Regions from separate parts of the Exiguobacterium sp. SH4S7 genome, predicted to be linked through region 2. Evidence: riboswitches for the same ligand, from Rfam matches in the RefSeq annotation. Region 2 holds a riboswitch; the other holds the start of a gene.
What was found. Region 2 has a riboswitch for FMN ahead of EVJ29_RS01840 (ECF transporter S component). Riboswitches for the same ligand answer to the same signal wherever they lie in the genome.

Region 1 (6,092 bases), 210 kb from region 2:
TCTGGAAACGTTCGATTGGGCGTTCTTCTGGTTCATCTACACGCTCGGTGCCTTGTTCGTCATGAACCCGTTGAAGCGGCGGCACCTGCACTTCACATTCCACGAGCTGTTCGTCTTCATGACGTTCTTCTTGTACGGGCTCGTCCCGGCACTTTTAATGGGGCAATTGCTGTTGTTGACGTTCCAGGCACGGGCGTTCAACAGGAAAGTCGGCCGCCGGCGCTTCTTACACTTTTATCCGCTCAACACGTTGATCGAGGCGATGATTCTCGTCATCCCGGGTCTCGTCTACTTTTCGCTCGGCGGTGAGATCGGGTCGACCGTCCACTTGCTCGAGCAAGGAGTGGCACTGATCGGTTTCTTCGGAGTGCTTTATCTCGTCCTCGGCTTCAGCTTCGTCATGTCCCGGTTCTTGATCGGGGAGCGGATCCCGCTGCCGATCATGTGGCGGTTGTTACGGTTCGATTGGCTCGTCATCTCGCTCGAGCTGTTGTTCACGATGGTCGCGCTCGAGGCGTTCCAACTGTTCGGGTATGTCGGGTTGATGGCGACGTTCCTGCTCTTGTCGATCTTGAAGATGGGGTTGTCGAAAGCGACACAGACAGAAGAGACGCAATCGAAGATCGACCAAGTCGAGCGGTTGAAAGAACAGCTCTATCGCGTCGACAGCGAAGCGTTGTTAATTGAAAAGTTTTGGAACGGCTTACGGGAAGTCGTCGAGGTCGAGCGCGGCTGGCTTCAAATCAATCGAGACGGGGACCAGACGTTTTATGATGTGCGGGGGCGGAAAGCGGAAGCGGTCACTGATGCGTATACGCTCGAACGGCACCGTGACGCGAGTGAGCCATACTTTCTGTACGATTCGCTCCACGAGTGGCACCCGGAGCTTCAGGTGAACCAAAGCGAACTGCATCATTCCGCGCTCGTCATTCAACCGGTGACGAGCACGACGAACGCGGTCAGCTGTATGATTTCGACGACGGCGAACGGTGCCTATGATGAGGCGCTCGCGGTCGAGATTCACCGCTTGCTCAAGACCCTGTCGTGGTCACTCGAGCGGATCGATGAACGGGATCGGCTCCAGCACGAGAGTCTGACCGATCCGTTGACCGGGTTGCCGAACCAACGGGCGTTGAAACGTTGGACGAAAGAGCGATTGAACGACGTCGCGTCGTATCCGTTGTCGGTCTTTTTGATCGACCTCGACCATTTTAAATCGATTAACGATACGTACGGCCATGCGTTCGGTGACGAAGTGTTGATTGAAGCGGGGGTCCTGTTCAACCGGCTCGTCCGGAGCAGTGACCTCGTCACGCGTTACGGCGGCGAAGAGTTCGTCTTCGTGTTCCCGAGGACGAACGAGGCGGCGGGGATTGTGACCGGTGAGAAGATTCGGCAAGCGCTCCGGTCACACCCGTTCGGGACAGAAGGGATCCGGGTCCAAGTGACGGCGAGCATCGGCATCGAGACGATTCATGAGTACGAAGAGCTCGATACGGTGTTGCGACATGCCGACCGGGCGATGTACGTCGGGGCGAAGTTTAACGGTCGCGACCGTGTCGCCCATTACCGGGACACGTCGACCGAACGAATTCAATGAAAAAAAGGAGGACCGTTAAACGGTTCTCCTTTTTGAATGAATGATTATGATTTCTGGCTGAACATGTCGGACTCGACCGCATGGATGGCAGCGGACCAAGACCCGTAACGATGCAAGATCGCTTTCGTAGATGGCTTGTTGTTGCGTTTCGCCCATTCTCGGTACGCCTCGAATGAAAGAGAGAAGCCCATCTCATGAATCGCTTCTCGAAGAGCGTTCGACAACTCTGACTTCGAGTAAGTCACGCTCGCCTCAAGCCCGGCTTCGGCGCAGGCGTCATGCCACGAACCGAACGTCTTGACGATGTGGTAATGGCTCGGTGCTTTCGGATGTAGTTTCCGCCATTCTTGATATTTCTTCAGCGTGATGATCGAACCCATGTCCCGTGAATAGAGGGCAAGCGTCTCGACGATATCATCGCGTGTATATTTTGGCATTTTATCGGGTAAATCAACGGCGATTTCCCCATGCCATTCATAGCCGGCGATGGCGAGTGCCTCGGCCCATGATCCGAACTGTCGAATGATCGATTCGGGAGACGGCCAGTTTTGCTCCATCGCGAAACGACGATAGACAGAGCGACGAGGACGTTCCTTTAATAAATCCCCGAGCAAACGAATACAGTGAATCATGCGTTGCTGTTCGGTTGATAAGTGATGAGTATTAGTGGATAGCGTTTGACTCAATGATGGTTCCTCCTTCCATGGACTCATATCTGAACCGACAATGATGACGAAAGTGCTTCTACAATCATACTATCGGATAGTTTTTACGATTTATAAGCGCTTTTGTAAGTTTTTTATGTTAAAAATGGGACGTGATAGGTCTAAAGTCGGATGAAAGATTGAAAAAAAAGGTAACAGGTATATTACAAATTTAATATTATATGGGTTCATTTGTAAACAAAAAGTTTTATTTTTGGTAATTTATATGAATTCCATACAAAAATGTACCCAGCTGGACAATGGGGTCATCACCGTTGTCCAGTTGAGTACACCTCTATAATAAATTTAATTTTCAGACTAATCAATAAAAGTTTTCAAAATATACGAATTTTTTTTTAAGGGTGGTCAATGAAACTGTGATTCTGCTAAAATAGCCGCATTGAGCGAATTTGAGAAAAGAGGATATTATGATATGACAATATGGTTATTTTACTTGCTGCTTGGTCTCGTCCAAGGGTTCACGGAGCCGATCCCGATTTCGTCGAGCGGTCATTTGGTCATCTTCCAAGAGCTATTCAATATCGAATTACCTGGGCTGTCGTTCGAGATTTTCGTCAACTTTGCGTCGCTCCTCGCCGTCTTGACGATTTATCGCCAAGATGTCGTCCGCCTCGTCGTCAGTCTGTGGACGTTCTTATTTAAGAAAGACCGCAGCGAGGATACGATGATCGACGTCAAGTTCATCGGTCTCTTGCTCGTCGCGACCGTACCGGCCGGCGTGCTCGGCGTGTTATTCGGAGATTGGATCGGTGAGACGCTCAGCGGCGTCGCGACGGTCGGCTACACATTGATTTTGACCGGGGTCGCACTTTGGTTCATCCGCAACATGCGCGGGAATAAAGGTGACGGCGGTATCACGTTACGTGACGCCATCTTGATCGGTCTCGCCCAAGCGGTCGCGCTTATCCCCGGGATCAGCCGCTCGGGTGCCACGATCGTCATGGCGATGTTGCTCGGCATTAAACAAGAGTCGGCGCTCCGGTTCTCGTTCTTCTTGTTCATCCCGGTCAGTCTCGGGACGATGATCTTGGACGGGCCGGCACTCTTCACCGACCCGGCGACGCGTGATCTGTTCGGTCCGCTCGTCTTGGCGTTCATCGCCTCGTACGCGCTGACGGCCATCTCGCTCAAATGGTTCCAGCACATCATGGCGAAGGGGGAGCTCAAGTACTTCTCGTTCTATTGCTGGATTGTCGGTTTGCTCGTCGTCTTGTTCTTGGCTTGATTGGAAGCGCTGCTCATCGGAGTGGCGCTTTTTTGCGCTTTTAATTTTGCCTTCGATTCTTTTTTGCGCTAAAGTAAAGGAGTACAAACAAATATTCCTTCGGGGTCGGGTGCAATTCCCAACCGGCGGTGATGGGCGCGAGCCTTAAGTCCGTGACCCGGGCGCACGTGTGCGAACGGTGGATCTAGTGCGATTCTAGAGCCGACAGTATAGTCTGGATGGGAGAAGGAAAAAAGACAGGTCCTCGTGACCTGTGCTTCGTCGTACGTTTTTCTGTAAAGAAAACGTTTATTTGGCTCGCCCAATGACGACTGAGACCTCCCGCCGAGACCCTAAGGACATCCTTAGGGTCTTTTTGTTTGTACGAAACAAGGAGGGAGAACGATGCAACAGTACATGCAACAAGCAATCCAATTGGCCAAGTCCGCTACCGGACAGACCGGTGTGAATCCGCTCGTCGGGGCCGTCGTCGTCAAAGACGGTCGCGTCGTCGGATTCGGTGCCCATTTGAAGGCCGGTGAACCGCACGCCGAAGTACACGCCATTCGCATGGCCGGTGCGTCCGCATACGGTGCGACGATTTACGTCACGCTCGAGCCGTGCTCGCACTACGGGAAAACGCCGCCATGTGCCGACTTGCTGATCGAGTCGGGCATCAAGCGCGCCGTCATCGCGATGGAAGACCCGAACCCGCTCGTCGCAGGGAAAGGTGTCGCCCGTTTGAAGGCGGCGGGGATCGACGTCGAAGTCGGTCTGCTCGAAGACGAGGCCCGTGCGCTCAATCCGGCGTTCCTACGTTCGCTTGAGACGAAACGGCCGTACGTCGTATTGAAGACGGCGACGAGCCTAGACGGGAAAGTCGCGCTCGACACGGGTGAGAGCCAGTGGGTGACCGGGACTGAAGCGAGACGTGACGTCCACGAACTACGGGCGACGGTCGATGCCGTCTTGACTGGAATCGGGACCGTGCTCGCCGACGACCCTGCCTTGACCGTCCGGCTCGACACGCCGACACGTCAGCCGCTTCGGGTCGTCCTCGACCGCGAGCTCCGCTTACCGCTCTCGAGTCAGCTCGTCCGGAGCGCGAAAGACGTGCCGGTGCTCGTCTATACGCTGTCCGGTGATGAAGTGAAACGGACCGAGCTCGCTCAAAACGGTGTCGAGCTTGCCGACTATTCGACACTCGACAACGTCCTTCGTGACTTGCATGGTCGCGGCGTCGGCCGTTTGCTCATCGAGGCGGGACCGACGCTCGTGACGTCACTCTTTGACGGACGATACGTCGACGAATGGGTCATGTATCAGTCACCGCGCGTGTTCGGTGGGAACCGAGGCGTCTATCGCTCGAGCCAAGCCGGGCCGTTAGATGCGATCGAGCGCTTCGCGATCGGCTCGGTCGAGACGGTCGGTACCGATATCAAGCTCGTCATGAGAAAGGGGGAGTCCGATGTTCACGGGAATCGTTGAAGAAATCGGCAGTGTGAAAGCAGTGAAGCGGAACGGGCCGTCGCTACGGCTCACGCTCGCGGGCAAGATCGTGTTAGAAGACGTGAAGCTCGGCGACAGCATCTCGGTGAACGGGATTTGCCTGACCGTGACGGCGTTTGATCAAACGAGTTTTGCCGTCGACGTCATGCCGGAGACGCTCAAAGCGTCAAGTCTAGACGGGGTCCGCCCTGGAACGGACGTCAACCTCGAGCGGGCGATGCCGGCGAACGGTCGCTTTGGCGGTCACTTCGTCTCGGGACACGTCGACGGGGTCGGTCGCATCGTCAAGAAGCGTCCGCTCGCGAACGCGGTCTACATCGATATTAGTTGCGAGCCGTCGCTACTCCGTTTCATCGTCCCTAAAGGTTCGATCTCGGTCGACGGGACGAGCTTGACGGTGTATGAGGTCACTGAACGCGGCTTCACGCTGTCGCTCATCCCGCACACGTACAGTGAGACGGTGCTCGGGATGAAGCAGGCAGGGGATAAGGTCAATTTGGAATGCGATATGTTGGCTAAATATATGGAAAAGCTAGTGAATCAAAAGGACATGACGCTCGAATCACTTGCGTCGATGGGATACGGAAAGGCGGGATGGTGATGTTTCACACAATCGAACAAGCAATCGAAGATTTGAAGATGGGGCGTCCGATCATCGTCGTCGATGACGAGGACCGGGAGAACGAAGGTGATTTCGTCGTCCTCGCCGATAAGATGACGGCCGAGACGATGAACTTCCTCATCACGGAAGGGAAAGGGCTCGTCTGTGCCGCCCTGGCGGAAGAAGTCGCCGTCCGGCTCGACTTGTCGCCGATGGTCGACAACAGCACCGATCCGCACGGGACGGCGTTCACCGTCAGTGTCGATCATGTCGACTCGACGACGGGCATCTCGGCGAGCGAACGGGCCCACACGGTCCGCGAGCTGGCCAATGCGAACGCGCGTCCGGCCGATTTTCAGCGGCCGGGACACATCTTCCCGCTCATCGCGAAAAAAGGTGGCGTCTCGGTGCGGCGCGGCCACACCGAAGCGTCGGTCGATTTGGCCCGACTGT
Region 2 (6,092 bases):
GTACATCGAGACACGGCTCGATAAAAAGGATAGGACGGAAGGGCCACGGTCGAACAGTCGGACGGTCAGATCGGGACGGCTCTCGCGAAGTTCGCTCGCGAGCTCGACACCGGATAGCCCGGCCCCGACGATCGAGACGATCGAACCGGGCGACAAGCCGTTGATCGCTTGTTGCGTCTTGCGTGACTCTTCTAACGTTTGGATACTATACGTGAACTCGGCGGCGCCGGGCACGTTATGGTATTTGTCCTCGCAGCCTAAGCCGATGACGAGGTCGTCGTACGGCACTTTTTCCCCGCTTGCGAGCAACACCATCTTGTCGGTCGTATCGATGTCGGTGACTTGCCCGTATATGTAGTCGACTTCTTCCGGGAAATCGACACGGATGTCACGATCGGATACCGTTCCTGCGGCTAGTGCATAATACTCTGTTTTTAATCCGTGATAAGGTAGACGGTCGATTAATGTGATCGATACGTCCTTCAGCTGATGGCCGAGGACGCGTTCGATTACACGCATACCCCCGTAACCGCCTCCTAAGACGACTAATTTGCGCATAAAAATCCCCCTTTGTTACTCTCTAACTGTACCATGATATAATACCTCGTAGAAGAACCATTTTCCCGCAATAGGGGAAGAAAGACGGTGAAAAAAATGATGAATCCGATCATCGAGTTTTGTGCCTCGAACTTAGCGATGGGTTCACAGATCGCCCGGGCAAAACTAGAGTCCGATCCTGACCTAGACGTCGTCGAATATGGCTGTACCGGCTACTGCGGGGTCTGCTCGCTCGACTTGTTCTGTCTCGTCGACGGAGAAGTCGTGATCGGGGAGACGCCGGAACAACTCGTCACGAACGTGTATGAAAAAATCGAAGAGATGGCCTGGTAAAAAAGTTTGAGATTTCTCAAACTTTTTTCTTTTTGACCCGTTGCTTTTTTTAAAACGGTTTGGTATATTCTAAGAGGTTCGAATGTAGGTTGTCTGACGTTTAACAACATAAAAAGAAAGCGTTTCAAACGGTAGGGCACATCTTGATTCGGGTATAACACAATCATCGGGTTTTCAATATGAAAGGAGCACAACACCAATGAACATCATGAGCGTGGTTGGTATTTTGGCACTAATTGGAATCGCTTACATCTTCTCGACCAACCGTAAAGCCATCAAATGGCGTACAGTTCTTGCCGCCTTCGCGATCCAGTTTACGTTCGCATTCCTCGTCCTCTTCACATCGGTAGGGCGTTCGGCGTTAGAATTTATCTCAAGAGGCGTCCAAAACGTCTTGAACACGGCGAACGCCGGAATCGGCTTCGTCTTCGGTACGGCAGTCGGGGGAGACAACTTCGTCTTCGCGTTCCAAGTATTACCGATCATCATCTTTATGTCTTCGTTAATTGCATTTCTTTACTACATCGGCGTCATGCAATGGGTTATCCGTATCCTCGGTACGGCACTTGCAAAAGCACTCGGTACGTCACGTAAAGAATCGCTCTCAGCGACGGCGAACATCTTCGTCGGTCAGACGGAAGCACCGCTCGTCATCAAGCCTTACCTCCCATCAATGACACAATCTGAATTGTTTGCCGTCATGGTCGGTGGTCTTGCGTCGGTTGCCGGTTCGGTACTTGCTGGATACGCCGCGCTCGGTGTTCCGCTCGAGTACTTGCTCGCAGCGAGCTTCATGGCAGCGCCTGCTGGTTTGATGTTTGCGAAAATCATCGTCCCGGAAACAGAAACTCCGGATGATGATATCGAGATTGCAGAAGATGAAGAGAACAAAGCAGCAAACTTCGTCGATGCGGCCGCTCGCGGTGCGTCAGACGGGTTGTTCCTCGCGTTGAACGTCGGTGCGATGCTTCTTGCCTTCGTTTCATTGATCGCACTCGTCAACTTGCTTCTCGGTGGAATCGGTGGCTGGTTCGGTCTAGAAGGTCTCTCACTTCAGTTGATCCTTGGTTACGTGTTTGCACCGCTCGCGTTCGTCATCGGTGTACCATGGGCAGATGCCGTACAATTCGGTAGCTTCCTTGGACAAAAACTCGTCTTGAACGAATTCGTTGCCTTCTCTGAGTTCGCACCGATCATCGGTTCAGGTGATTTGTCAGCTCGTACAGAAGCGATGATCGCGTTCGCACTCTGTGGATTCGCCAACATCTCATCACTCGCCATCCTTCTCGGTGGTCTTGGTGGTATGGCTCCGAACCGTCGTAACGACATCGCACGTATGGGTGTCCTCGCGATTCTCGCAGGTACGCTTGCGAACTTGATGTCAGCGACTCTCGCTGGTCTTCTTCTCTAATCGTTATTCACGAACAAGAGCGCTCACTCCGGTGGGCGCTCTTGTTCGTTCATGTAACTATCCGCATCGAAAAAAGCACCCAAGGGAGAAGTTCCTTTGGGTGCTTGTGTATTAAGCTTGCAGTTGCATTTGTTGACGTTCGATCCACGGCTTCAACTTCAGGAAGAGCGGGACGAACAAGGCGGTGATCAATAATGCCTTAATCAAGTTGAACGGTAAGATACCGTACAGGACGAGGTTCGTCTTGACTGCTGGATCGGCCATCTCGGCCATTCCGAAGAAGAACGCGTAAGCTGGTAAGATGAGTAGGTAGTTCAAAATCGCCAAGCTGATCGCCATCGTGATCGTACCTGCCACGAGGCCTGAAGCGAGCGCTTTATTCGTTTTACGTTTATGGTAGAACCAAGCGACCGGATACATGAATGCGACACCTGCAAAGAAGTTCGCGACTTCACCGACCGGGACGCCGCCACCGTTAAAGACATAGTAGAGGACGTTTTTTAGAGCGACGACCACGACACCTGCGAGTGGCGAGAAGACGATACCGGCGACGAGCGCTGGGATGTCACTGAAATCCACTTTCAGGAAGGGTGGCAGGAAGGGCAGCGGGAAGTTAAAGAGCATGAGGACGAATGAAATCGCCCCGAGCATCGATAGCGTCACCAGTGTTGTCAATCGTTTGTTGCGCGTTGTTTTCATCAAAATCTCTCCTTTTGTCGCTCCTTGATGAATGGCACCCGTCGCATAGAAAAACCCGATTGTGTGAACAATCGGGAGAGTTTACGCGCATACGAAATAGATGTTCTCATCAACGTTTAAACCACGCCAAAGAAAACATCCGGATATCGGTCGGATGCCGCCATCTTCTCCCATCCAGACTTTACTGTCGGCTTTCGAATCTCACGAAATCAGCAAGCAACGCCTTGCTCGCTCACGGGCTGAGAAGAACTTGTCTTCAATACCGCCGGTCGGGAATTTCACCCTGCCCCGAAGATGGAACGATTTAATTTTTTTTGTTACAGTTTAGTTATACAAGATATTTCACAAAATCACAAGTCAGTTGACTTGAAGTGAAGATAAATGAGGAGGAGTTCAGATGATTCATTTAACAGAGCCAGCCGCACTACAAGTCATCGATATGATGAAACAGACCGAACGCCCTGAAGCCCAATTCTTACGCATTAAAGTCCAAGGCGGTGGGTGTACCGGCTTATCCTACGGGATGGGGTTCGATGAAGACAAGACGGACAAGGATGTCCAGTTCGACCATCATGGCGTCCGCGTCATCGTCGCCGAAGCTGACCACGGTGTCGTCGACGGGCTCGAAATCGACTATAAGCAGTCGATGCTCGGCGGTGGCTTCACGATCAAAAATCCGAACGCGATCGCGACGTGCGGTTGCGGCTCGAGTTTCCGGACGGCGGCGAACGCCGGCACGCCCGGGGATTGCTAAACGATAGACGGGTTGCCGACATGTTCGGCAACCTTTTTTGGTGAGTATGTTAATGAGAGGAAATGAACGGGAATATTGGTGGAAGAAGGATGAGAAGGGGGTAGGAGTGATGAGAAAAGTGTTGATTTTTGGTGGCTCACGTTACTTTGGGAAACGGCTCGCACTGCGGCTCGCTGAAGCCGGGGACGACGTGACGATTGTCACGCGCGGACAGCTGCAAGTGCCGGAAGCGGAAGGGATCCGCTCCATTAAAGGCGACCGTCAGTCGGTCGCGACGATGAAAGACCTCGCACGTAACGAGTATGACCTCGTCTACGACAATATTTGTTTCAATCCGTATCAGGCGAAGATTGCGACAGACGCCTTCATGGACCGGGTCGGGAAATATGTGCTCACGTCTACGATGTCCGTCTATGCGCCAGAGGCAGCTTTAAAAGAGAGCGACTTCAATCCGCTCCATCATGAATATCACCTTGACGCGGAACACGATTACGGACAAGGGAAACGAGAGGCCGAATCGTACTTCTTCCATCGGGCCTCGTTCCCGGTCACGACGGTGCGGTTGCCGATCGTCCTAGGGCCGGATGATTACACCGACCGGTTAAAATTTTATGTCGACGCGGTTCGGAACGAAGAACCGATCGTATTACATCATCCGGAGGCGTTGATGGGATTCATCTCGAGTTTCGAGGCGGCAGCTTTCTTGGAATGGGTCGGCCGTGCCGACGTGAGGGGGCCGTTCAACGCCGCGAGCGACGGCCTCATCTCGCTAGGTGCGCTCATGGAACGAATTGGACAGCATATCGGTAAACCGGTCCAAATCATTAAGGATGGGGAGTCGTCCCCGTACGATACGGACGTCGACTACTACATGTCGAACGCCGAGGCGAAAAAAGCTGGCTTCGTGTTCACGCAACTCGATGATTGGATTGACCGTGTCATCATTCAAACGATCCGCAAATGAAAAAACGGCCTCTCATCGTTCGCAGATGAGAGGCCAGTCTTTATTTCCCGGCAAATACCGAGGTTGAATGTTGTGGGTGACGCGCTGTCGGGTCGACAAGCTGCTTCACTTGGTTGACGGCGATCGGTGCTTCACCGAAGCCGGTCGCGATCAATTTCACTTTGCCTTCGTACGTGGCGATGTCACCGCAAGCGAAGATGCCTGCGACTGTTGTCTCCATTCGTGAGTCGACACGGATCGTGTTTTTCTCAAACTCCATGCCCCAGTTTTTGATCGGGCCGAGCGATGAGACGAACCCATAGTTACAAATCAAGTCGTCGATGTCGACGAACTTCGATTCGCCATCTTTGTCCGTCAGTTCGACCGACTCGATATGCGTCGCACCTGAGAGCGATTCGATATTATAAGGCGTCCAGACGTTGATCGTCGAGGCCTTCATTTGTTCGACCGTATGCTCGTGAGCCCGGAAGCGGTCACGACGGTGGACGATATGGACTTCTTTGGCGATGCCTTCGAGCATGAGTGCCCAGTCAACGGCCGAGTCGCCGCCGCCGGCAATCATGACGCGACGGTCGCGGAATTTCTCCATGCTGTCGACGAAGTAATGAAGGTTCGCATAATCTTCACAACCGTCCAGTCCGAGCGGACGTGCGGCGAACGCGCCGTTGCCGGCTGTGATGATGATCGCTTTCGTATGGTACTCGTCCTTGTTCGTCGAGATGTGGAACGTACCGTCTTCGAGTCGCTCGACCGTTTCGACCGTCTCGCCAAGGCGATAATCTTGTTCGAACTGATCGGCTTGCGCTTTCAGTTGGTCGACTAGATCTTGGGCCTTCACTTTCGGGAAGCCGGCGATGTCATAAATATATTTCTCTGGATAGAGCGTCGATAATTGCCCGCCTAGTTGCGGCAAGCTTTCGATCAACGTCGCATCGAGTTGGCGCATACCTGCATAAAATGCGGTGAACAGTCCGATTGGACCACCACCGATAATGACTACATCTTTCGTCGATTTCATCGAATTCCTCCTCGTGAAGCGTGTACTTCTATTATATGGTCTAACGTGAACTAAATCCATTCAGTACAAAGATGCAATACTTTCGAAAAAAATTCAAGAAGATAAGCTTTTTCATTGAGAAAACGGATTAAACGTCGTACAATGAACGGGAAGCAATTGTGAACATTGGTTGAACAAGAATTAGGCTTTATTGTGAACGTCTATGTGAAAAAACACACAACATAGTTGTTCAGGAAAACAAAACTTTTAAAATAAGGTGGAAATGAACATGAAACGACCTAACATTGTTATCCTCGGCGCAGGTTTCGGTGGACTCATCACGGCAGTAAACCTTCAGAAGACGCTTGCAGCTGGA

Region 1: linked by a shared signal. The riboswitch ahead of ribD (bifunctional diaminohydroxyphosphoribosylaminopyrimidine deaminase/5-amino-6-(5-phosphoribosylamino)uracil reductase RibD) and the one ahead of EVJ29_RS01840 (ECF transporter S component) in region 2 are both predicted to bind FMN.

The regions. Positions count from the first base shown of each region.
Region 1 is NZ_SJUT01000001.1:161,479-167,570, forward strand. It holds gene EVJ29_RS00740 (GGDEF domain-containing protein) at 1-1,600, shown strand, start outside; gene EVJ29_RS00745 (homing endonuclease associated repeat-containing protein) at 1,645-2,286, opposite strand; gene EVJ29_RS00750 (undecaprenyl-diphosphate phosphatase) at 2,738-3,550, shown strand; FMN riboswitch at 3,642-3,784, shown strand; gene ribD (bifunctional diaminohydroxyphosphoribosylaminopyrimidine deaminase/5-amino-6-(5-phosphoribosylamino)uracil reductase RibD) at 3,935-5,017, shown strand; gene ribE (riboflavin synthase) at 4,998-5,639, shown strand; gene EVJ29_RS00765 (bifunctional 3,4-dihydroxy-2-butanone-4-phosphate synthase/GTP cyclohydrolase II) at 5,639-6,092, shown strand, end outside.
Region 2 is NZ_SJUT01000001.1:368,519-374,610, forward strand. It holds gene EVJ29_RS01825 (NAD(P)/FAD-dependent oxidoreductase) at 1-558, opposite strand, end outside; gene EVJ29_RS01830 (YuzB family protein) at 655-891, shown strand; gene EVJ29_RS01835 (NupC/NupG family nucleoside CNT transporter) at 1,091-2,302, shown strand; gene EVJ29_RS01840 (ECF transporter S component) at 2,414-3,001, opposite strand; FMN riboswitch at 3,160-3,301, opposite strand; gene EVJ29_RS01845 (HesB/IscA family protein) at 3,399-3,755, shown strand; gene EVJ29_RS01850 (epimerase) at 3,865-4,719, shown strand; gene EVJ29_RS01855 (NAD(P)/FAD-dependent oxidoreductase) at 4,760-5,737, opposite strand; gene EVJ29_RS01860 (NAD(P)/FAD-dependent oxidoreductase) at 6,006-6,092, shown strand, end outside.